Regions from separate parts of the Shewanella avicenniae genome, predicted to be linked through region 1. Evidence: predicted binding sites of a transcription regulator. Region 1 holds the regulator's gene; each other region holds the start of a gene.

Region 1 (6,201 bases):
CGGGCAATCCAGAATCCACGATGGCGAAACATTCGCAACTGCATTTGTGCATCAAGGTGCCCGAGGAAGCCTGCCCACTCGGGCTGGCACCCACATCAAGTACCACCGCCACCTTAGTGATGGGCGATGCCATTGCAATCGCGCTGTTGCAAGCCAAAGGCTTCACCAAAGATGATTTTGCTATGTCACATCCCGGTGGTGCGCTTGGTCGTAAATTACTGCTGAAGGTGAGCGATATCATGCATAAAGGCGAAGATACGCCGATTGTGCGTGACGACATCACCATCACCGAAGCGCTCTATGAAATTTCCCGCAAAGGCTTAGGGATGACTGCCATTGTCAATCAAGACAATGAATTGGTGGGTATCTTTACCGATGGTGACTTACGCCGGGTGATTGATGCAGAAGTCAATCTCCGTCAAACCCTGATTGCTGAAGTGATGACCCGTAACTGCACCTCGGTGACCGACAGCATTTTGGCTGCTGAAGCGCTTAAAGTGATGGATGATCGCAACATCAACGGCCTGATTGTTATCGACCAACAACGCCACCCAATTGGGGCGCTCAATATGCTCGACTTAGTCAATGCGGGGGTTATGTGACACAACATACGACTTTTTACGGCCCGGTTACTGACAAGGTGTGGCAAAAGGCGCAGCAGATCCGCCTGCTGATTTGTGATGTTGATGGAGTGTTTTCTGATGGCCGCATCTATATGGGCAATCAGGGTGAGGAGCTAAAAGCGTTCCATACTCGCGACGGCTTTGGTATTAAAGCGTTGCTGTCATGCAATATTCAGGTGGCGGTGATCACCGGTAGAAAATCACAAATCGTTGAACGGCGCATGACATCCCTCGGTATTCAGCACATTTATCAAGGGATCGACAATAAACTGACCGCTTACCATGAATTGCTTGACGTTTATCAACTCAACCCAGAGCAGGTTGCTTACATCGGTGACGATATGGTTGACCTGCCAGTGATGCAACAAGTAGGCTTGGGCGTTTGCGTGGCGGATGGCCATCCACAGGTCAAACAACTGGCAGATTTTGTCACCAGTATTGGCGGTGGCTTTGGTGCCGTGCGAGAACTTGCAGATCTGTTGCTGCTCAGCCAAAATCTGCTCGATAGCGCCCACGGAATGAGTGTATGAACCGAGTAACTTTGGCCATCATTGCCTTCTTTGCCGCCGCCATCGTGTTGTATTGGCAGGTACAGAGCAAGCGAAATGAACAGCAACCCACGACGGTAAGCACCGTGGAGCGGCCTGACTATGTGGCTGATAATCTAAAAAGCGTCAGTTTCGATGAAAACGGTAAGGTGTCTACCCGAGTGTCTGCGACCCATATGGCGCACTTTGCCGATACCGACACCACGCTATTCGAAAAGCCGATTTACCATATCTATCCAGATAACGGTGATGCGCAGTGGAAAATGTCTGCCGACCAAGGGCAGCTCAATCGCACACAACATAAGGTTGTGCTACAAAATAATGTTATGATTGATGCCATTACGCCAAAAGATCCCATTCGATCATTAACGACAGAGTATTTAGAATTAGACGTGTCGACGATGATCATGACCTCGCCGGAGCAGGTCTTTATGTCAGGGAGTGGCTTTAACGCATCAGGTGTCGGACTTTATGCCGATTTAAATGCCCAGCAATTGAAACTGTTGAGCGACATTAAAGGTACTTATGAGAGCAAATAATATTCTTCTGGCCATCGTACTTAGCGCCTCGAGTCTGATGGCAACTGCCGCGGACATCAACTTACAACAAGAGGTAAAGATTAAGTCCGCCACTCAATTTGCTGATCTCAAAAATAAACGTGTCGTCTATGGCGGCCCAGTGTTGGTGACTCAAGGCTTGTTAACACTTAAAGCCGACGAATTGAGTGCCACCTCGCCAGAAAAAGATCAAGACCGTGTGCTGATTGCCACCGGCAAACCAGCTACTTTCACCCAAAAGCAAGAAGATGGCACGCTGACCACCGCTCGCGCCAATGAAATTCAGTTCAACATCAACCAACGCGTGTTGACCCTGATCGGTATGGCCAAGGTAGAGCAAGGCAGCAGCATGTCCTCAGCGGATAAGATCATTTACGATCTGAACAAGCAGCAGCTGCAAGCGATTGGTAGTGACCAAGAGCAAGTCACCACAGTTATCCGTCCAGATAATCTCCCTAAAGAGCCAACGCCGCCGAAAACCGAGCAGGAGCAGCCATGACCAGCGTTTTAAAAGCGACCAATCTGGCCAAGAGCTATAAAAAACGTTCGGTAGTAAAAGATGTTAGCTTACAGGTAAACACCGGACAGATCGTTGGTTTGCTCGGTCCTAACGGTGCGGGCAAAACCACCACCTTCTACATGGTGGTCGGCTTAGTACAGAGTGACCATGGCCGTATTTTTATTGATCAAGATGATCTGACCTTAGATCCAATGCACCTGCGGGCGCGTAAAGGGATTGGTTATCTGCCGCAAGAGGCGAGTATTTTTCGCAAACTCTCAGTGCGCGATAACATTATGGCCGTTCTTGAAGTCCGCAAAGGATTAAGCAACGAAGAACGCGAAGCCATTCTTGAACAGCTGCTCGAAGAGTTTCATATCACCCACATCCGTGACAGCTTGGGGATGGCGTTATCGGGTGGAGAACGGCGCCGCGTTGAGATAGCACGCGCGTTAGCGGCTGATCCAAAATTCATTTTATTGGACGAACCTTTTGCGGGCGTAGATCCAATTTCTGTTATCGATATCAAGAAAATCATCGAACAACTCAAGTCTCGAGGACTGGGTGTCTTGATTACCGATCATAACGTGCGCGAAACTCTGGATGTGTGCGAACACGCCTACATCGTCAGCCATGGGCAGCTGATTGCAGAAGGCACACCCGCCGAGATCCTCGACAACCAACAGGTGCGAGCAGTGTACTTAGGGGAACAATTCAGGCTATAGTACGGTGGTGGGGACAAATAAATTTCATAAAACTACCAACTCTTTGTGGTTGTTTTAATACATAATTTTTGGGGATTAGCAGTCAACAATGAAAGCGTCACTTCAGCTTAAGCTGGGTCAACAATTAACTATGACACCGCAACTGCAGCAGGCAATTCGTCTACTGCAATTGTCGTCGCTTGAGCTGCAGCAGGAAATTCAACAAGCACTCGATTCCAACCCGATGTTGGAGATTAATGACGATGTTGATGTTGATAACAATGACGCGGGGCTTGAAGCGGATAACCGCGAACGTGACAGTGAACAAGAGCTGTCAGAGTCGATAGAAGACAGTTCGTCCGTTGAAACCAGTGATGCGCTTAATAGCCAAGAGCTCCCTGAAGAACTGCCAATGGACACCACTTGGGACGAGGTTTTCACCGCTGCGCCCAACACGTCATCTGGCGTCGTCCGTGACGATGACATGCCGTTTCAAGGTGAAACTAGCGAAGGCTTGCATGAGCATTTGGAATGGCAAAAAAACCTCACACCATTTTCAGAAACCGATGAAGCAATTGCTACCGCGATTATTGAAGCCATTGACGAGCGTGGCTATTTAACCCAATCAGCTGAAGAAATTATTGAAGCGCTGGGCTTAGATGATATCGAAGTGGATGAAGTTGAAGCCGTGCTGAAGCGCATTCAACACTTTGATCCCGTGGGAGTTGCCGCGCGCGATTTACGCGAATGTTTGCTGATCCAATTATCACAATTCAGTGACGACGTACCGCATTTGGCCAATGCCAAAATGCTCATCGATGAGTACCTCGATCTGATCGCCGCCAAAGATTACCGCACCTTGATGCGCAAAACGCGCCTTAAGGAAGAAGAGTTACGTGACGCAATCGTTCTCATCCAAACGTTAAATCCTCGCCCAGGATTAACCATCCAAGAGTCTGAAGATGAATATGTCATTCCAGACGTGACGGTATGGAAGAAAAACGGGCGCTGGGTGGTTGAACTCAACCCAGATTGCATGCCAAAAATCAGCATCAATCAGCAGTATGCCACGATGGCACGTAGCGTGCGCAGCCAGTCAGATAGCCAATTTATTCGTGGTCATCTGCAAGAAGCTAAATGGTTTATCAAGAGTTTGGAAAGCCGTAACGACACCCTGCTTAAAGTCGCTAATTGCATCGTTCAATTTCAGCAAGGCTTCTTCGAATATGGTGAAGAAGCGATGAAACCTATGGTGCTCAACGATATTGCCGAAGCGGTAGAAATGCATGAATCGACCATTTCGCGGGTCACCACCCAGAAATACATGCACACCCCTCGCGGCATTTTTGAACTAAAATATTTCTTCTCTAGCCATGTAGGTACTGACGATGGCGGCGAGTGTTCTTCAACAGCCATTCGTGCTTTCATCAAAAAGCTGGTTGCCGCGGAGAACCCTAAAAAGCCGTTAAGCGACAGTAAAATGGCGCAATTGCTTGCCGAACAAGGCATTAATGTCGCGAGACGAACAATCGCTAAGTATCGGGAAGCAATGCTAATTCCGCCGTCAAATCAGCGGAAGAGCCTTTAAAAGCCCGACAATCGGAGGAGTCAACGATGCAAATTAATCTTGCAGGAAAACAACTTGAGATCACCGATTCTTTACGTAGCTACGTTGAGAGCAAATTTGCAAAGCTTGAACGCCATTTCGAACAGATCAATAATGTCCACATTGTCCTCGCTGTTGAAAAAGCACTACAGATAGCAGAAGCCAAGCTGCACCTTTCCGGCGGCGAAGTATTTGCAACCTCTCAACACGACGACATGTACGCCGCCATTGACATCCTCATTGATAAATTGGATCGTCAGGTCATTAAACACAAAGAAAAGCTGACAAAACACTAACGATGGAACTTAGGACCATCCTGCGGCCGGAGTGTACCACCTGTGCGACTCCGGGCAGTAAGAAAAAGGTACTGGAGCTCATCAGCGATCTCGCAGCAGCCCAGTATCCCGACCTATCCTCTCAAGCCATTTTTGAAAGTCTTTTGGCTCGCGAGCGTATGGGCAGTACAGGAATCGGTAACGGTATTGCGATCCCGCATGGTCGTTTGCCGGATATTGACACGCCCGTTGCGGTATTAATCAAGTGTGAAGAGGCCATTCCTTTTGACGCGATTGATAATCAACCGGTGGATATTTTGTTCGCACTTATTGTGCCAGCAGATCAATGTCAGCAACACCTGAGCACGCTCTCCGCCATGGCGGAAAAGCTAAGCGATAAACAAGTGCTCAAGCAGCTTCGTAAGGCTGAGAACGAGCAAGAACTTTATCAGGTAATCACCGCATGAAGTTGGCCATAGTCTCCGGTCGTTCAGGTTCAGGAAAATCTGTAGCCCTGCGCGTATTAGAGGATATGGGCTATTACTGTGTTGACAACTTGCCATTACAGATGATTGGCGATCTGCTAGTAAATCTGCGAGGCAGCAATGAGTTCGTCGCTATCAGTGTTGACGTGCGCAACTTACCCAACCAAGATAAGTTACTTGAAAGTCAGCTTGCGAAACTCCCCGAAGGCACAGAGGTCATCAGTTTTTTCCTCAATGCATCCGACAAAGTATTAATCAAGCGCTATAGTGAAACCCGCCGTTTACATCCGCTCTCCAAGCGTCATAAATCGTTAAAAGAGGCGATTGAAGAGGAAGGTGAACTGCTAGAGCCTATCTCGCAGTTGATGGATCATTATCTTGATACCTCAACTTCCAACATCTATGAATTAAGCGACACTGTGCGTGAAATTCTGCTGGGCACCTCTACCAAAGAACTGGTAATTAACTTTGAGTCGTTTGGGTTTAAACATGGGGTGCCAACCGAAGCTGATTTTGTGTTTGATGTCAGGTTCCTACCGAACCCGCACTGGGAAGTCAGTCTTAGGCCATACACTGGCTTAGATGAACCGGTGCAGGAGTTTTTGTCACGCCAACCGCTAGTCAATAAGCTCATCTGGCAGATTGAAAACCTGTTTGAGACTTGGTTGCCGCATCTTGAACGCAATAACCGCAGTTATCTCACCATCGCTATTGGTTGTACTGGTGGGCAACATCGTTCAGTGTATGTAGCAGATCAACTTGCTAAACGCTTTAGCAGTAGCAAACATCGCGTGCAAGCGAAGCATCGGGAGTTACAAAGTGGCAAAAGTTGAACGCGAGATCGAAATCATCAACAAGCTCGGGCTTCATGCGCGCGCAGCAACTAAGCTTGCAGTACTCGCCA
Region 2 (6,201 bases), 680 kb from region 1:
TATCGGCGTGTGCGTGCATGAGTTTGGCCATGATTTAGGGTTACCCGATGAATATGACTCCGCCAACGATGATAACGGCTCACCGGTGGGAGAGTGGTCGTTAATGGCAGAAGGTAGTTGGACAGGCTATTTGCAGGGCTCTGAGCCATCAGGATTCTCGCCGTATGCTCGCTCGTTTTTGCAAGAACGGTATGAAGGTAAATGGCAGTATCAACAAAGCATTGCCTACGCCAATCTGACGACCAGCGGCATGGATTATACCTTGTACCAGGCAACCGAAGCCGATGAAATCAATCAGTTAGCGATTGACCTTCCGTCCGAAAATACCGCCTTCAATCCGCCGTATAGCGGCAGCTATCAGTTCTACTCGGGTACAGGCAACATGACGACCAATGAGATGGCGTTTAATGTGACCCTGCCCAATAGCACACCGCTGACGCTGAGCATGAAGGCCAAGTGGGATATTGAAGATGAATATGACTATGCACAAGTCATCATTAATGGCGCGGCGGTGGCGGGCAACTACACACTGGCCAACAACGGCACCAATAATGCGTTAAATATCATCACCGGTAAGTCGAGCGATCTCGCCGCAGCGGACAGTAACGGCTGGGTCACTTTGACCTTTGATTTGAGTGCATATGCTGGCAGCAACCGACAAATCCGCATTGTGTATAGTACCGACCAGTCAGTGTTGGGCGAGGGGATGCAACTCGATGAACTTAGCCTCACCGCTGGTAGCAATACGGTGTTCAGTGATAACGCCGAAACCGTGAATCCATCGATCACCTTCGATGGTTTTGCTCGTATTGATAACACCCGCCCAGGTGAACCTCATCGCTATCTGGTACAACTTCGCAACTATAGCGACATTGATGCAGGCTTAAGCGATAGCGGCTACGAAGCTGGGGTATTGATTTGGTATGAAAATCAAAATGTGGCGGATAACGAGGTGAATGAACATCCCGGCCGTAACCTGATTGGAGTGATTGATGCCGATCAGCAACTGATTGGAACCAGTCCAACTCGAGTGCAGATCCGTGATGCTGCCTTTAGCTTGTTTAATCAATCGGGTTATCCCAATGACACCTCATTGCTGCATACCAGCTTATTTGATGACCGCGATGATTACAGCGCCCCCGCTAAACCTGCTGCTGGGCTAGTACTGCCAGCATTAGGCGTCATCGTTGAAGTGGTATCGCAAGAACAAGACAGCAGTATAGCCACGGTGAATATTCGTCGCGTTACTGACGATACGCCAGCCGCCCCCTTGGCTCTTACCATCAACAGTGGTCAGAACAACAGTGTGGTGAGTTTTAGCGCCAATGTCAGTGGTGGTACAGCGCCTTACAGCTATGCCTGGAACTTTGGCGATGGTAGCGCCAGCACGGCTGCAGCACCAACCCATACCTATCAATATGCGGGCAGCTACACAGTGAGTCTCACCGTCACTGACAGCGATGGCGCAACCATTAGTGCAACGCGTACTGTCACTATCGCCAGTTTCCTGAATGTGAATTTCACCTCGGCGGCGAACGGTTTGGCGGTGCAGTTTACCAATACCACCACCAGCAACCTGCAAGGTTTGAGTTATGCGTGGGATTTTGGTGATGGCAGTAGCAGTAGCGCCGTGTCTCCAAGCCACAGTTATGCGGCCGCAGGCAGTTATACCGTGACGCTAACAGTCACCTCAGGCAATACTGTATCGTCGCAGGCGAGTGTGGTAACGGTGAGTACCGTGACAACTCCGCCTACCAATCCGCCAACTAGCAGCAGTGGTAGTTCAGGCGGGGGCAGTTTAACGCTGTGGGTATTGGCCGCCTTGTTGATAACCGCGTGGATGCGCCGTTATCAAGTCTCGGCGTTGATGGCGAGCACTGCGGCAGGCAGAAAGACCTCTGCAACCACTAACGGCAATTGTTGATAGCTGAAATGCCGACGTCGGCCCCACAGTGGTGCTGACGTTGGCTGCGCTAGACTGGCTGCCAGCGTACACATGGGCGAGCCTTGCTCTATATGGCACACATCAATCTCACCGGCAATAAAGTGGTTATCACTATAGAGCAGTTCGCCTAAGGGCCGATTACCCAATTGCTCAAGTTGTTGTTGCTGTTGCAGCAAGGCTGGGGTGATCAGCGTGCGGGCAAACACCCACGGAACGCCATCTAACCGCAACAGCACTTCCCGCAACCATAACTGCGATTCTGCGCCGTGCCATTCTTGTGTCGGCGTGTCGATCCACTGCTCGCCAAGCAGTAGCACTTCGAAGGTCGAACAGCGCGTTTTGAGTCTTTGGGTCAAACTAGAAGGAGATAATAGCCAATCTTTAAGCGGCTCTTGCGGTAACTTGGTGTGCGCTGAAGCAGAAAACCAATGGATTCCATTGCCAAATGGGAAGGTTGGACTGGAGAGATTCATGTATTAACCGATAAAATAAGACCATCAACCGAAGTCTACCATGTCTCATCGGGTTGTTGGCAGTTCGGCCAGCCCTTTGCTGCGACTAAACAGGAGTTAGCTACTGTGATTAAAAAAATAATGTTACTGGTGTTGAGCTTAGCTATGTTGCCGTCGGTGTCATGGGCGGCTGAAACTCCGAGCGCTAGCGATAATTATGCGTACTATGGTTTTGAACCTGAGATTGTCACTAATTACATCTCTAACCGTAAAAAGCTGGGCTTTGTCCGCATCAGTGTCGAGTTGATGGTGAAATCGCCAGAAGATTTAGTGGTGATTGAACATCATGACCCGCTTTTACGCGCAGCAATTGTTGAGATTTTGGGCAATCAACCGGAAGATCGCATCAAGTCGCTGACAGGCCGTGAAGAGATCCGTAAAGAGTGCTACGAAGAACTCAATAAGCTGTTGCAACAAGAAACTGGGAAGTCATTGATCGTCAATATGTTGTTTACTCGCTATCTTTATGATTAAAAACAGTTAGCTAACAAAGAGGCCAGCAATTGCTGGCCTCTTTGTTATTTGGTCTCAAACACCTTGTTATTGCGGGCTCCAGATAATCTGACCACAATCTGTTAAATCATAACCGCCTAATTGTGCGGCCATTTGACGAGTGCCCGGATTCACCAGCATCTTAAACAGTTGTTGTAATTGACGACGGAAGTAGATCCCTTGCGGCATGACAAAATCAAATGATTCCGTCAACAAAGGTACAAAGCCCAAACCGCTCTCTTGGGCAACGGCTTGGCAACCAAAGCCAATATCCGCTTCATTGCGGGCGATACAACCGGCCAACTCCCGCTCGCTAAAGGCAGTGATGATGGCATTGAGGCTGTCCACCGTGGCGCCGCGTTTCATTAACCAATGTTCGAGATGTTGCTGACTTCCTGCGCCGCCTTGACGGGTCACCCAACGCCAGGGTTGCAGCAGTACCATCTCTTCCTCTTGGCAACGATGCAGGAGCTCAGGGCGAACGATAAGCCCCTGCTGGCGGTTGTAACCATGCACCATAATCCACTGCTGGTGGTTCGGATAACCCTTCAGCAAGGCCGTGTGGCGAATGTTACGTTCATCAGCACTGCCCCAGTGCAGGGTACAGATGTCGGCGTAACCTTTGGAAAGCAACTCTAAGCCTAAACGTGAGCCGGTAGCACTGTAACTAATCAGTTCTCTACTACCCACTTCGGCCATCAACCGTGCGACCAGCATCGACAATAATGGATCGTCACTGCCGGTGATTAACATCCGATCAGACAACATGCCGCTATGGCAAGAATCCATTACCCAACGGTCGATCAAAATCTTAGGGAACAACCACTTACCAGTAATTTTGGTGGCGGGCAGCATACGCTCATTAGCCATGGCGTACACCTTTTTTTCGTTGAGATCTAAGTACTCAGCGACCTGCTTGGCACTCATGTAAACCAATTCACTGGGTTCGCTCATTGTAACTCCTGCGATTAATCTTGCGATTCCTTAGTGGCATCAAAGCGGATGTGTTGCGCGCCATTATATACAAGGAAGTGGCGACCTTTGGCACGGGCGATCATGGTAATGCCAAGTTTTTGCGCCAACTCCAAGCCCATTTGCGTCACACCGCTACGCGATAACAGTACCGGAATGCCCATCTTGGCGACTTTAATCACCATCTCTGAGGTGAGGCGCCCAGTGGTGTAAAAAATCTTGTCGCCGCCGCTTTGGCCGTTGAGCCACATCTCTCCGGCAAGGGTATCCACTGCGTTATGGCGACCCACGTCTTCCACAAAAGATAAGATCTGATCTTGCTGGCACACGCCACAACCATGCACTGCACCAGCATTTTTATAGGTATCGTTGTATTGGCTGATATTTTTTAATAATGCGTAGATGGTCGACTGGTTCAACTCTGGGGTTGGCAATTCAATCTCATCAACTCCATCCATAAATCCGCCAAATACCGTGCCTTGACCGCAGCCCGTGGTCACGGTTTTTTCGGCTAACTTGGCTTGCAAGCCCTCTGTATTTTCTTTGGTGATAATTGCTGCCGAGCTGACTTCCCAGTCGATAATCACAGATTCAAGCTGAGCCACATCGCTGATAAAGCCCTGATTCTTGAGATACCCCAACGCCAAGGTCTCTGGGCGCGCGCCGAGCGTCATCAAGGTCACTATCGGTTGCCAATTGAGATATATCGTCAATGGCCGTTCACAGGCGATATACTTGTCCTGCACTTGACCGTTTTCATCTACGGCGGTAACCGCGATTGTCAGTGGGACTTCTGCTGTTGTTTTAATAAAATGGAGCTTTGAATCGGTCATACATCACTTCTACGCATAGGTAAGACCCACAGACTAGCAATATTTGTTCCCACCTCTAGATTGCGTTTAAATAGGCGTGATCTACCGCACCGATTCTTAGCTCACACCTAACACTTGTGCAAAATGTCTTTTCATCGGGGACAATATGTCCCACTCTGGCGGTAATTAAGATGATCAGGCGCAACTTAATTTACTAATATCAAGTTGGTGTAATTATTGCTTGTCCACTGCGAACCGCTATCACCCGAAAATACTAACTCGGGAGGAAAATCCTAATGCAACATTCTCAAAGCGTCTGGCCGATGTATGTGTCATTGAAGAAAGTCGAAAAGCAAGTAGGCCGTTGGTTAGCTGAAAGCTGGGAACTTGATCAAGTCGTTCCTGGTACAGAAGCAGCGCCAGAAGGTGCCAAGTTGATCTCGCTAGAACTCTATTTAGATGAACGTGCCAGTTATCGCCTAAATCTCGATATGGATAATCCCATGCTCTACATTGTTTGTGATGAACAAGAGGACGGCACTTGGGTTCCAGCAACTATCTCTGCCGACCAAAACGTCGCCGCGGGCTGTTTAGAGGGTGATACCCCAGTGCTGAACATGCCAATGCCTGAAGCTGTGGCTTGCTGGATTGAAGCCTTTATCACCCAATATGGCGAAGTGGAAATCTGTGCCCACCGTCGTAAACATGTTAACCGCCGTAAGGAACTGGCAGAAGAACAGAACCGAGGCAGGAGACATTAATGAGTGAATCACGTGGTTTTTTAAGTCGTTGGGCGCTGAGAAAACAGCAAGCTCAACAGGGTGAAGAACTGCCAGATGAAGTAGAAATCCCCAGCGACAGCAGTGTTGACGCCGAAGCTACACCCATCGATAGCGCGGCAGCTTCAGTTCAGGATGTTGCTGATCCGGTCTCTGAAGCTACACCAGCTACCGATGAAGAGCAGATACTGACAGCTGAGGATTTACCCGATCCGGAAAATATCGAAGTGGGCGGCAGCTTTGCCAGTTTTATGGCAAAAAACGTCGATCCATCGGTGAGACAAAACGCGCTGCGCGCGCTGTGGAAACAGCCGCATTTCAGCGAAATCGACGGCATGATGGAATACGCCTTGGACTATTCCAACCAAGAGATTTTAACGCCGGAAGTGTCATCTGAGCTGGCGAAGAAAGTGTTCCGTCATCTGGTGAAAGATGAAGAGAAGCCAGACGATGTTGTTGAACCGGAAATCGCAGCGCAGGACGATATGCCTGATGCGCAGTTAACCGCAGACGTTGACGAGCAAATGCCTGCAGAAATTGCCGAACAAGCGCCTGAGCTAATCGAGTCAACCGATTCAACGGACAAAATGGACGGTGAAGTTGTGCAACTTAGCCAAAATGATCCATTAGCTGCTGAAAAAAACAATGAAAGAGTTGTTTAACGTAAGTTTATCAGTATTTATATACCA
Region 3 (6,201 bases), 1.5 Mb from region 1:
TTGGTTGGAGTTTGTCAAAACGCGTGATCTACCCGATGCCGTGAATGAGATCCTCAAGCGGCGCCACAGCCAAAACAAAGTCGAGGCTGAAATTTTGCATTACGGCATTGAAACGCGGGTGGCCGATACCGATTTTTTAACCGGCTATAACACCATACAAGAGCAAGTGGTGTTTAGCTTGGTGCCCTTTGTCGAATTTCTTGAGCGCGGTAGCGATCAGATTTATCACGAGCAGGACGGCATGGTGACCTGTGAGCCGGTGGAGCGCCGTTATCAAATAAACTTGGTCGTGATGTGTCAGCGGGAAAAGCAGGATGTGCAATATGCGCGCTATAAAATCACGGTGAATCGTCATCAAATTGTGGAGATTACCATGAGTGATCTGCCGGATAACCTGCCACTAATCGATGAGTTGGCTGACGAGAATGGCAGTGCGACCGGGCGACTCGACAGCCAATCAACGCCTATTGCGGAGCGCTAGTCTCGGCTGTATAGGCTTGGCAGATGCTGCCATATCCACTTTGCTTGGCGCGTTTTAGCGCGACTTCGGCGTTGGCTAAAAACTGCTCTAACGATTGTCCGTTGCTATAGGCTGCAATGCCCATGCAGATGCCATCAGACAGCCCATTGTGGCTGAGTTTATCGAGCGAACTCTTAGCGTAGTGATGGGTACGGGTTGGGTCGGTATTTGGCAGCAAGATCACCAGCCGCCCTAACTGCCAGTTCGACATTTGATAACCCCGTGGCAGGTCGCGAAGCAGTTGCATTTCGACCTGTTGCTGGCGGCTTTCCAATTGGCCAATATCACTAAAGTGACTCAACATATCTTCTGGGTTGATATCTAACAGTAATAGGCAACTGTGGCGCTTGTCGTCCTTATCCATTGCCTCAAAGTAGCGCTCTAAATCGGGCAATTCATTCATCACGGTACTGCGATAGGGCGCATGTTCGCCTTTGTGACCCCAGTGATTCCCTGCTTGTTCGAGAGTGCAGATCAAGTACTCCAACTCACCTTCTTCATCTAAACAGCCTTTCAAGGTGATTTGTAGGCATTCGCCACGGCGTTCACCGTTGAGGATTTGCCCTTGCCAATGACCATGCATGCTGATCAGTTTTAAAATCCGTTGCCACTGGTTTTCAAAATCATTTTTCAGCAGCTGCAGCAGGCTTTGTTGTAGGCAATCATTCAGGCGCAGCAGTTGATTAAAACTGTCATTCACCTTAACCAACTGGCCATTGGTTCGAAGCAAGGCGGTGGCCACCGATGAGTCGCTCAGCATTTGGTTCAAATGGGCTTCTTCGCGTGCTTGTTTAAGGTCACTGATATCTTCAAAAGTGACTAACACATAGGTGTATTCGTGATCACCGCTGAGGCGAATATTAAAGCGAATATAGATGTTATCGAGCGACTGTAACTGTACTTCACCGTGCCAAATTTGGGCGTGTTGCAGATGCTCCCGGACTTTGCTGTACCAGAGATCATCCTGTTCAAATAGCTTCTGCAAGCTACGGTTTTCAATGTCTTGCTGAGCTAATTTGAACAATTTTGCCGCGCGGTCGTTGGCGCAGATAATCCGCCCCATGGTATTGGCTAGCAGGCAGCCGGCATCGCTACCGAACAAGCCATCGGCCAACTCAATGGCGTTAGCCCGTGAGCGCTGTTCAATGCGATACAGATGCACCAACACAATCACAGCGGTGGCGAGAATGGTCATAATCACTACTGAAATCAGCAGGATATTGCGCCACTCTTCAAATCTGGCGGTGATGTCGTCATTACGAATGTAGGACATCAGCAGGTATTGTTGCCCATCAATTGCTGTGGCTTGGGCGCCTAACTGAATTTTGAGGAACACAAAGGCGGCGTTATCACCTTGGAATTCACCGAAATTGTTCATGGCTAACTCACGCCATAACGTCGGGTAGGTTTGGCGCAAGCTGCTGCCTAAGGTATCGGGAATACCGGGCAAAGGATCGAGATTGCTGGCACCAGCATATAACTGGCCTTGGTCATCTAACAGTAACAGTGGCGAATCATTACTGGAAAATGCGGGCTTAATCGCTTGCAACATCTGCTGTAAGGAGTTGTAGGTGACCAGATAGCCGCGTACCGATTGATCGGGGTTTTCCAGACGGGCTATTTGCATCTGATAAGGCTCAAGCCGATCTTCAACTGGCACAAACTCTACCCCAGAGATATAGATATTGTTGTCACTGAGAGTATTGACCTGCTGCAGTAAGGTTTTAGGTAATGGTGCTGCACCAAAACGCGGGCTGCTGGCTTGTTTAAATTTCCCGCTGGCATCGAACAAGGCGATGTCCATCAGTTCGGGAATATTTTGTTTCATCGAATCCCAGCTGGTTAGCATTTTATCGAGTTCTTGCTCACCGGGATTTTGCAAGTAATGGCGCAGCTGTTCAGCGCGGGCGAACATCTGGGTGCGAAACTGTTGAAAAGAGACTTTATCTGCTAACAGGGTGCCAACGGTCTGCAATTCGCTGTAACGTTGCACAGCCCATTCTTGTTGAAATTTACGTTCGCCAAGCGTGACCACCACATTGGCAATCAGCACTATGGTTATCACCAACATACATAATTGACTGACCACCGCCAGTAAGCGTTGGCGGGACCATTGTACGCCACGAATATGCGGGGTAAGTGGCGATTCCTTGAGTCGATGTTTACTGGACATTCAAATAGTGGCTGAAGCGAACAATGCGGTTATGTTAACACGAAATATTGTTCGCTACAGCGGCGACAGATCTATCCGACGACATCCAACACGCGATGCTTAAATTGGCAGCCTGCCGCTTCAACCAATTGTTTACAGGCGGCAATATCAACCCCTTGCAATCCTTCAATGGCAGATACTTGCACATCTTTGATGTAGCGTGGCGCATCTTTAATGAACTGATTCACTGCTACCCACGAATCTTTTAAACGCGGTTGGCAGTGCTGCAGATATACCGCTTCATTCTGTGCATTCAAGGATACAGACAGCGCATCGGTACACTTTGCCAGTTCTGGCAAAATGTTGCGGCGGTGGAACAGATTACCTAGACCATCCGTGTTGATCCGCACGCGACCGCCTTGACGCTTAATTTCGTGCGCCACATTGAGCAAGGTCGTGAGGTTGAGTGTTGGTTCACCATAGCCGCAAAACACGTACTCTTTAAAGGCGGTTACATCACCCAGTTGTGGAATGATCTCGGCGGCACTGGGTTGGTGATCCAGTGCGAGTTGATATTGATGCACTTGCTTACTGCCGTTGTGTTTAGGGCAGAATTGACAGCGCAGGGTACAGCGACCCGTAATGTTAAGGTAGCGGCTGTCGCGAATATCGTAAACTAAGGTGCAGCAGTGGCTTTCGCTATTCATATGAGAGAGGCGGTTCTACAAAAACGTTAGTGAAAGTGTAGCGAGTTTGTGGGGGCGATAATGTCGCCAAGGTCAAATTGCCAAATGCTAATGTGAAATTAACGCTGGTAATTCATCGAGCGGTTTTGTTTGTTAATGGCGTGGTGAATAGCGGCAACCTCGCTTGGCGCGCGACTGCTAAACTGCGCGCGAGGCTTACTGAGCTTCTAGTGCTTATTTGATCAGTGTTAGCAATTTTTTAAAACGTTCCCCTGTGGCAATCTGCTGCAATTCGAACAGCAATGACTCAGTTTGGGTCAGCATTGCACCTCTAGCTTGCATCATTTGCACGGCAATTTCTTTGTTTGCAGGGTCTCGACTATCAATCGCATCAATAACTAGATGTACATCAAAGCCTTGAGCTAAAAAATCGGCACAACTTTGATAAACACAGATATGGGCCTCTATGCCCGCTAATATCACCTGCTTACGCCCCAAATCGGCCAACGCTTGGCGGCAGCTGTCATTTTGCCATGCGCTAAAGTGCTGCTTAATTATTGGCCTATGCTGAGTTGCGAGAATCGTGGCTAATTCTTCACTTGTGGAACCGAGTTTTTCGGGCAACTGTTCAAGCCATATCAATGGAATATCAAATAATTGTATGCCTTTAATTAAGGTGGCTAGCCGTTGATGCAACCGCTCTGAATCTGCCATCATGCGGGCAAGTTTTCCCTGTACATCCACCAACACCATTACGCATTCATTACTGTTTATCACTGTACTCTCCTGTAGTGAGACCCCGATCAAGTTTAGGTCATTAAGTTTGATGTCGACAACGGTGCAGCCAAAGAACATTGTTTGATTCAAATTGGTGCAAAAATGTTCGCTATGTAACTTATTGGTGCAAATGTAACGCACGAAAATGGTGGGTGATCTGCTAACTCCTTGTAATACAAAAAATTAACATTTTGGCCTAATGCTTGAATTAAAAAATCCAACAACACTACATATAAAGGCGATTTGGAGGTCTGGATGAAATTAGTCAGCGCAATCATCAAGCCATTCAAGCTAGATGATGTTCGCGAAGCTATCGCGGCAATCGGGATTGAAGGCATGACAGTAACCGAAGTTAAAGGCTTTGGTCGTCAAAAAGGGCATACCGAACTTTATCGTGGCGCAGAATACCAAGTGGATTTTCTGCCTAAGGTGAAGATTGAGATTGCAACAAAAGCAGAAAACCTAGAGCACCTGCTGGAAGCGATTACTAACGCTGCCCACACAGGCAAAATCGGTGACGGGAAAATTTTCGTGACAGATCTAGAACAAGTTATCCGTATTCGTACGGGTGAGACTGACTCTGAAGCGCTTTAAGGGGAAAGGGGATAATAACAATGGAAGAATTAACCAAATTGGGGACTACCGTTACAGAGCTTCGCTTTGCGTTGGACACCTTTTACTTCTTGGTGTCTGGAGCTCTTGTTATGTGGATGGCCGCTGGTTTCGCGATGCTCGAAGCTGGTTTGGTTCGCGCTAAAAATACCACCGAAATTCTGACCAAGAACTTCGTTCTATATGCAATCGCTTGTGTGACCTTCCTGCTGGTCGGTTACAACATTATGTATGTAGACAATACTGAAGGTGGCTGGTTGCCTTCATTCGGCACACTGATCGGTTCTCAAGCTGAAGGTGCTGATCACGCATTAGAATCAGACTTCTTCTTCCAAGTAGTGTTCGTTGCAACTGCAATGTCAGTTGTTTCTGGCGCTGTTGCTGAGCGTATGAAGTTGTGGGCATTCCTGATCTTCTCTGTCGTATTGACTGCTGTTCTGTATCCTATCGAAGGTTACTGGACTTGGGGCTCAGGCTTCCTGTCTGCAGCTGGTTTCTCTGACTTCGCTGGTAGTGGTATCGTGCACATGGCTGGAGCTTCTGCTGCACTGGCTGGCGTATTGTTACTTGGCCCACGTAAAGGTAAATACGGTCCTAATGGCCAAGTTAACCCAATCCAAGGCTGTAACTTGCCGCTGGCAACTCTGGGTACCTTTATCCTGTGGTTCGGTTGGTTCGGCTTCAACGGCGGTTCTCAGCTGATGGTATCTGATGCTGAAAATGCATCTGCAGTAGCAAAAGTATTTGTGAACACCAACTCTGCTGCGGCATTCGGTGCAGTATCTGCGCTGATCGTGTGTAAGATGGTATGGGGCAAGGCTGACCTGACTATGGTGCTGAACGGTGCTTTGGCTGGTCTGGTTGCTATCACTGCTGACCCAGCAAGCCCATCATTAGTGATGGCGGGTATTGTTGGTCTGGTTGCTGGTGCGCTGGTTGTATTCTCAATCGTTGGTTTCGACCGCTTGAAGATTGATGACCCAGTGGGTGCATGTTCTGTACACGGTGTGGCTGGCCTGTTCGGTGTTATGGTCGTACCTGTATCTAACGCTGATGCGACCTTCGGTGCACAAGCACTGGGTGCTGTGACTATCTTCGCATGGATGTTCGGTACTTCACTGGTTATCTGGGCAATCCTGAAAGCGACTATGGGCATCCGTGTCTCTGAAGAAGAAGAGTACAACGGTGTTGATGCCTACGACTGTGGTGTTGATGCATACCCAGAGTTCGTGACTGTTAAAAACGCATAATCACTAAAACAGTAAGTTTGGCTGAAAAACAGGGCGCTTAAGCCCTGTTTTTTTTATGGCTAATTTCTTCGCTTTCCCTGATTTAAATCTGGCGCTACTCAGGTTATTACTTTATGCACAATTTCTTGAATTTATTTAGCTAAAAAGCCTAAATCATTGGTGGATTAATACCTGTTACCTGTGTTTTAATAAACTTTGTTCAAT
Region 4 (6,201 bases), 950 kb from region 1:
ACCGCTGAGCAAGCCTCGAGGCGTAGTGTATGCGGCGTTTCGCATGAATAACCTGATAGAAAATGTTCTTCGCGATCAATATGCCAATCTTGAACTGTCTATTTTTGATGGTGAAGAGACGACTCCGGCACAGCTGATGTACAGCAATGGTGTTGCCGAAAACAGCCGCTATCGCACCGTTATTCCGCTCAATTTAATGGGCCATGTTTGGTCGTTATCGCTCAGCACTAATGCGAAATTTGTCAGTAATGCTGAGACTTGGCAGCGGCTTTTAGTCCCTGTATTTGGTGCTTTTTTTCTGGTGATTTTGTTTTATTTTCTGTATCGCAATGCGCTGGCGCGCCATCACGAGCAGCGCTTTGCCAAGCAGATGCTTGCCAATGAAGCGCGCTTTCGCTTGGTGATAGAAGCATCACCTTCGGCGTTGGTGATGATTAACAATAAAGGGATCATGATCTTAGTTAATGCCCGCGCCGAACAGCTATTTAAATATTCACGTGATGAAATGCTTGGCCAAAGTGTGTCTATGCTGTTGCCGCAACATCTGCATCAGCAACATGGACAACATATTGCGCATTATTTTAAAAGTCCTGACGCCAAAATGATGTCGCAACGTCCCGATCTGAAAGGTGTTTGCAGTGATGGTAGCTTGGTGGATGTCGAGGTCGGTTTGACCCCGATTATGTTCAGTGATGGCCAAGCGGTATTAGCCACGATTAATGATGTATCAGAGCGTAAACGTGCTGAGCGCGAGCGTTCACGTTATACCTCGGAATTGGAACGGATCAACAGTGAGCTTGATAGCTTTGCCTATATCGCCTCACATGATCTTAAGTCGCCGCTGCGCGGCATTGAGCAGTTATCTGATTGGTTGGCAGAGGATCTTGCTGACAACACCAGTGAGACGGTGAAGAAGTATCTCGGGCTGATCCAAAATCGGGTACAGCGTATGGTCAGCTTGTTGGATGGCTTACTGGCGTTTTCTCGTATTGGGCGTATTGACGCTGAGTTGGTGCCGGTCAACACCGTACAGCTGGTGAGCGATGTGTTTTCTTTGGTGAACACTAAAGCTGACTTTCAATTAGTGTTTGATACTGAGATGCCGCAGTTTACTACCGCAAAAGTCCCGCTAGATCTGATATTTCGTAACCTAATTAACAACGCCATCAAGCATCATGATATGCCCGCCGGAACCATTCACGTTGGTGCCCTGTTGCTGCAGGGATATTGGCAATTTTACGTTAAGGATGATGGCCCGGGGATTCCTGAGCGGTTTCACCAAAAAGTGTTTGAAATTTTCCAAACGCTTAAACCGCGCGATGAAGTAGAAGGTAGCGGCATGGGGTTGTCGCTAGTGCGAAAAAGCGTAGAAAGTTTTGGTGGCATGATTTGGATTGAGTCAGAAGGTCGCGGTTGTTGTTTTTATTTTACTTGGCCCGAAAAAATAGGAAGAGATGTTGATGGAACAACAAGCTTATAAGCAAGTCACCCTGTTCATTGTTGAAGATGATGATATCGACTTTATGGCGGTGCAACGGTGTATGCAGCAGTTGCGCTTATTGAATCCCATTGTTCGCGCGCGCGATGGCGTCGAAGCGTTAGAGATGTTACGGGCGCAGCAAGTGGAGGCACCCTATCTTATTTTGTTGGATTTGAACATGCCGAGGATGAATGGGCTAGAATTTTTAGAGCAGATTCGACATGACCCCATAATATCATTGGCGGTGGTATTTGTGTTGACCACCTCGAATGCGGACGAAGATAAGTTGCAGGCTTATCGGCAGCATGTTGCGGGATACGTGGTCAAAAACAATCTGCAGAATGGTTTTTTAAATCTGTTCGATATGCTCGAGCACTATTGGCGTATTGTGGAACTTCCTAACCAGTAGAGGAATTGTAGATGGATCTACTGCTGATCGATGATGATGAAATCGATAGAACAGCTATTCAGCGGGCATTGGCGGATTCTTCTCTTCGCGTAAAAATTTCTGAAGCTACCACCGCAGAGCAAGGTTTGGCACTCGTTGCTGAACAAACGTTTGATGGCATTTTACTCGACTACCGTTTGCCTGATGCTGACGGGATTGAAGTGCTTGCTCGCCTGAGCCATGCCGTGGGCGATGATACCGCGGTGGTGATCATTTCCCGTTACGAAGATGAAACGCTCGCCGAGCGCTGTATTGAGCTTGGTGCTCAGGATTTCTTGTTAAAAGATGAAGTAAACAGCCGCCGTTTAACCCGTGCAATTCGCCAAGCCCATCAACGGGCGGCCATCATGCAAGAGTTGCGGCGTAGCCATCAGCAATTGAAATCATTGGCTGAACATGACTCGCTGACTCAGCTTGCTAACCGTTATGGCTTTGAAACCTTTCTTTACCGTGAGTTAGCCAAAGCGCGTTGTCAGCATGGCAAACTCGCACTGATCTTATTGGATTTGGATGACTTCAAGCTGGTTAATGATGCCTTAGGACATCAAGCGGGTGATCGGCTATTAGAGTTGGTGGCAGAGCGATTATTAAGGTTAGTGCCCTCTAAAGGCATGATCGCTCGTATTGGTGGCGATGAATTTGTAGCTGTGCTTTGCGGCGATGAAGCGGTGGCAGAGGCTGAGCAATGGGTAACGCGCTGTCTTGAGGTTTTACAACCCAGTTATGAAGTACAAGGCAAAATGCTTAGCATCAGTGCCAGTGCTGGCATCGCCTATTATGGTGCACTGGCAAAGAGTGGCTCTGAATTGCTGCGATGTGCCGATATTGCCATGTACAAAGCCAAGCACGATGGCCGTAACCGCTATCAAGTGTACTCAGAGACATTGAATATCGCGGTTAATCAACGTATTAAAATCGCCCAAGGCCTGAATCAGGCGATTGAAAAGCAACAATTACGCTTGTTTTATCAGGGAAAATTCTCTGCAACGACCGGCGAGTTAGTCGGAACCGAGGCCTTATTGCGTTGGCAACATCCTGACATGGGTATGTTAGCGCCAGACGCCTTTTTACCGGTGGCAGAAGAACGCGGCATGATGGATGAGTTGGCCGCGTGGGTACTGACTGAAGCCTGCATCCAAAACCAACGTTGGCTGAATATGCTGCCGGATACACAGGAACCGATTTCGGTGGCGGTGAATCTGTCTCCCTCACAAAACTTAAAACAGCTGTTACTGCCGCAAGTGACCGCGGCGCTGGCTCGTTCGGCGATGCCCGCACAATATTTAGAACTTGAACTGACCGAAAATGCTTTGATTGAGGATTCTCTGGCCTTAGCTGAGACATTAGAGGCGGTGCGCAAACTGGGCGTCACCTTGGCATTAGATGATTTTGGTACTGGGTTTTCGTCGTTGGAGCACATCAAAGATTTTCCGATCCAAGTGTTGAAAATGGATAAGAGCTTTGTGCTACCCCTTGAGCAATGTGAGCGCAGTCGGCGGTTGTTAAGCGCCTTGCTTAATTTTGCCAAGGGGTTAAATGTGATTGCGGTCGCGGAAGGGGTGGAAACCGCTCAGCATGCCGAGTTTTGCCGTGCCCACGGCTGCGATATTTTGCAGGGATATTATTTCTGTAAGCCGCTACCAGCGGCGGAATTCGAGCGCCAATTCATTTTGCCGAAAGCCTAAATAACAAAGCCCGTTATCAAAAAGATAACGGGCGATTTAAGCGCACATTGATTGAGCGATAATGGGTTACAAGTAAGCTATCCGTGCTGCCGTTAAACCCAATATTATTATTGATATCGTTATTATTTTATAGGTTTTCTAGGCTTAGCTTAGAAGTCGAAACCGTAGCTATAGCTCATTACAAATTTCACGTCATCACCTGGCAGATCAGTGTTTGCCAGTTGGAATGTTACGTCACCAATAGCGGTGGTTTTGGTGACAGAAACTGCGTATTCAGAGTAGTTGTCTTCGCCATACCAGCTTTCAATCACATCACCGGTTGAATACGCATAGTACAAGCCAAGGCTTACGGTGTCAGTGACAGGGAAAGTCGCAGCAGCGTGCAGATAGGTGTAGTCTTTTTCATCTAAACCGTCAGCTGCCACATCGTCACCAGCGTTTACGAATTTAGCCACACCAACTTCTAACCACTCGTAAGACAGGGTCAGATACAGTTCGCCGAAATCGATATCACCTTCAGCGTCTGGATAACCGTAGTACAGGTAACCAACGTCATAACCGATGTCACCGATAGAGTTTGCATAGCCACCGTAGAAGTCCATTTCGTAGCTGGTGTCATCACCGAAATCTACAGTTGAACCCCAAGTGCCGATATAGAAGCCTGATTCGTGCGCGTAATCGATACCACCTTGTACGGCAGCAGCATCACCAGTTTGGCTCACGCCACGCCACAAATAGTTAGAAGTAGCACCGATGTTACCGGTAACTTCTGCTTGGCTCATAGGCGCGACCAACATTAAACCTGCAAGTACGCTCAACGATAGCAGTTTCTGTTTCATTCTCAATTCCCCCTAGTTCCCTATTGTATTGCCACTCATCTGTAGGTTCAGACGTTGCAGCTTAGTCTTGTGTTGATTGATTGCATGTTTATAGAGCGAAGAATGTGCCAAAAGTGAAAAGTTATATTTTACAAAAGGTTAAGAATTTGTAATCTAATATTTTGATACCCGATTGCACTATATTTGTGCGATAGGTTCAAAGATGGTGCAATACATGCGCTGGTGGAAAATGAAAAACGCCCCATAAAGAGGCGTTTTGTGACAAAGATCATACGCTGATTAATTCACGCTATCTTTCAATGCTTTACCAGCTTTGAATTTTGGAATGACAGCCGCAGGAATTTCGATTTCTGCACCAGTAGATGGATTTCTACCTACGCGAGCGGCGCGAGTAGAGGTTTCAAATGAACCAAAACCTACGATCGAGACTTTTTTGCCTTCCTTTAGTGCTTCGGTAACAGCAGATTCAATTGACTTCAGCGCAGAGGTTGCTTGGGCTTTAGTCAGGTCTGCCTTATCAGCAATGCTGGCGATAAGTTCAGCTTTATTCATATTTATGTTCTCTTGGTATGACAAATCATTATTGTTATAGCGCTGTTAACTTGCCACAAGATGCGTGTGGTTAAAAGAGGCACATTGCGAGATCTAGAGTAAATTGTCAGGACAAAATCGCATAACTGAGAGTTGATTAATAAAAAAGCGGAATTGTTGCTAACCGTGCGATTGTTTTCAGCGCTAATGCCGTCAATTACGGCGTTAGCGTCAAATAACTGCTGTCCGAAAGGTCCGGTCAATCTTGCGAGAATAGCAATGTTTCGGCGATTGCGGGAACTGAAGCCGCTGGCTAACATCCAACTTAGTGGATATAACTTAGCGTTAGTTTAAGCTGAACAATTAGCCAGTAACGGGATGACCAAATGGGACGTCCGAGTGAATTGAGGAGGCACACATGAAAGTCGGATTATTAATCGCCGGGCTGTTTTTCGCAGGATTGACAACCACTGCAACGGCAGATGAGGCCGCAGCAAACAACATTACCGAAGCCGGTGTTGTTAAAATTGAATGGCAGGCACCAGAAAAATATCGCGATGTCCGTTCCGCGACCGAAAACCGTGCTGTATATCGCCAGCGAGTGTTTGAGGCGCTCACCAAATCACTGGATAAAAATGCCAGTAAGTTATTAAAGAGTGGTGAGAAACTGGAGCTGGTCGTGACCGATTTAGATCTTGCCGGCGATGTCTTGCCCACCTTTGGTGCTGCGACAGTCAATGAAATCCGCGTCGTGAAACAAATCTATCCACCACGGATCAGTTTTAGCTACCGCGTGTTAGAGGGTGAGCAAGTGATCATGGTCGGCAGTGAAAACCTGCGCGATATGGGCTTTATGGACCACACCTCAATGAATGATAGTGATTCGCTACGCTATGAAAAAGCCATGCTAGAAGCATGGTTACGCAAAACTGTGGTGCCCAAAGCTTAAGCCGCGACCTTGCGTTCCATTAAGTTAAGCGATATGACGACTCTCTAGCGTGTGTTGCAGCAGGCAAAAACCGTCCGGTGACAGTTTTGCCTGCTTTTTCGCAAACGCACTCAAACTCGACAGCTGAGCTTCGGTTGCACCTAAGGTGAGTTCCGGTGGCAATATGCCGACGCTTAAACTCACTAAGCCATAAACACATTGCTGCCCTTGGCGATCTTTGGCGCTGAAATGCTGTTGTTGCCAGTGTTCTGCACTAAAAAAGCGCGGTT

The links. The regulator sigma-54, encoded in region 1, starts transcription at its own class of promoters, with help from an activator protein. The targets are predictions, from matches to a motif close to GTTGGCACGNNNNTNGNNT.
Region 2: a site for sigma-54 is predicted at 4,789-4,807, ahead of JYB87_RS17970 (formate dehydrogenase accessory sulfurtransferase FdhD). Genes of this name have one in related genera too.
Region 3: a site for sigma-54 is predicted at 4,326-4,344, ahead of glnK (P-II family nitrogen regulator). Genes of this name have one in related genera too.
Region 4: a site for sigma-54 is predicted at 4,546-4,564, ahead of JYB87_RS16650 (TorF family putative porin). Genes of this name have one in related genera too.

The regions. Positions count from the first base shown of each region.
Region 1 covers NZ_CP071503.1:533,173-539,373, reverse strand. The annotation lists gene JYB87_RS02340 (KpsF/GutQ family sugar-phosphate isomerase) at 1-602, shown strand, start outside; gene kdsC (3-deoxy-manno-octulosonate-8-phosphatase KdsC) at 599-1,153, shown strand; gene lptC (LPS export ABC transporter periplasmic protein LptC) at 1,150-1,710, shown strand; gene lptA (lipopolysaccharide transport periplasmic protein LptA) at 1,697-2,227, shown strand; gene lptB (LPS export ABC transporter ATP-binding protein) at 2,224-2,952, shown strand; gene JYB87_RS02315 (RNA polymerase factor sigma-54) at 3,041-4,519, shown strand; gene hpf (ribosome hibernation promoting factor) at 4,546-4,833, shown strand; gene ptsN (PTS IIA-like nitrogen regulatory protein PtsN) at 4,836-5,279, shown strand; gene rapZ (RNase adapter RapZ) at 5,276-6,130, shown strand; gene JYB87_RS02295 (HPr family phosphocarrier protein) at 6,117-6,201, shown strand, end outside.
Region 2 covers NZ_CP071503.1:4,054,315-4,060,515, reverse strand. The annotation lists gene JYB87_RS17990 (immune inhibitor A domain-containing protein) at 1-1,924, shown strand, start outside; gene JYB87_RS17985 (chorismate--pyruvate lyase family protein) at 1,852-2,418, opposite strand; gene JYB87_RS17980 (flagellar basal body-associated protein FliL) at 2,563-2,931, shown strand; gene JYB87_RS17975 (helix-turn-helix transcriptional regulator) at 2,998-3,903, opposite strand; gene JYB87_RS17970 (formate dehydrogenase accessory sulfurtransferase FdhD) at 3,918-4,754, opposite strand; gene JYB87_RS17965 (DUF3305 domain-containing protein) at 5,030-5,494, shown strand; gene JYB87_RS17960 (DUF3306 domain-containing protein) at 5,494-6,174, shown strand.
Region 3 covers NZ_CP071503.1:3,224,126-3,230,326, reverse strand. The annotation lists gene JYB87_RS14355 (hypothetical protein) at 1-481, shown strand, start outside; gene JYB87_RS14350 (PAS domain-containing protein) at 465-2,693, opposite strand; gene JYB87_RS14345 (TatD family nuclease-associated radical SAM protein) at 2,765-3,379, opposite strand; gene JYB87_RS14340 (hydrolase) at 3,593-4,135, opposite strand; gene glnK (P-II family nitrogen regulator) at 4,391-4,729, shown strand; gene JYB87_RS14330 (ammonium transporter) at 4,750-5,997, shown strand.
Region 4 covers NZ_CP071503.1:3,782,914-3,789,114, reverse strand. The annotation lists gene JYB87_RS16665 (sensor histidine kinase) at 1-1,480, shown strand, start outside; gene JYB87_RS16660 (response regulator) at 1,461-1,889, shown strand; gene JYB87_RS16655 (putative bifunctional diguanylate cyclase/phosphodiesterase) at 1,901-3,613, shown strand; gene JYB87_RS16650 (TorF family putative porin) at 3,763-4,452, opposite strand; gene JYB87_RS16645 (HU family DNA-binding protein) at 4,732-5,004, opposite strand; gene JYB87_RS16640 (DUF3016 domain-containing protein) at 5,402-5,932, shown strand; gene JYB87_RS16635 (GGDEF domain-containing protein) at 5,957-6,201, opposite strand, start outside.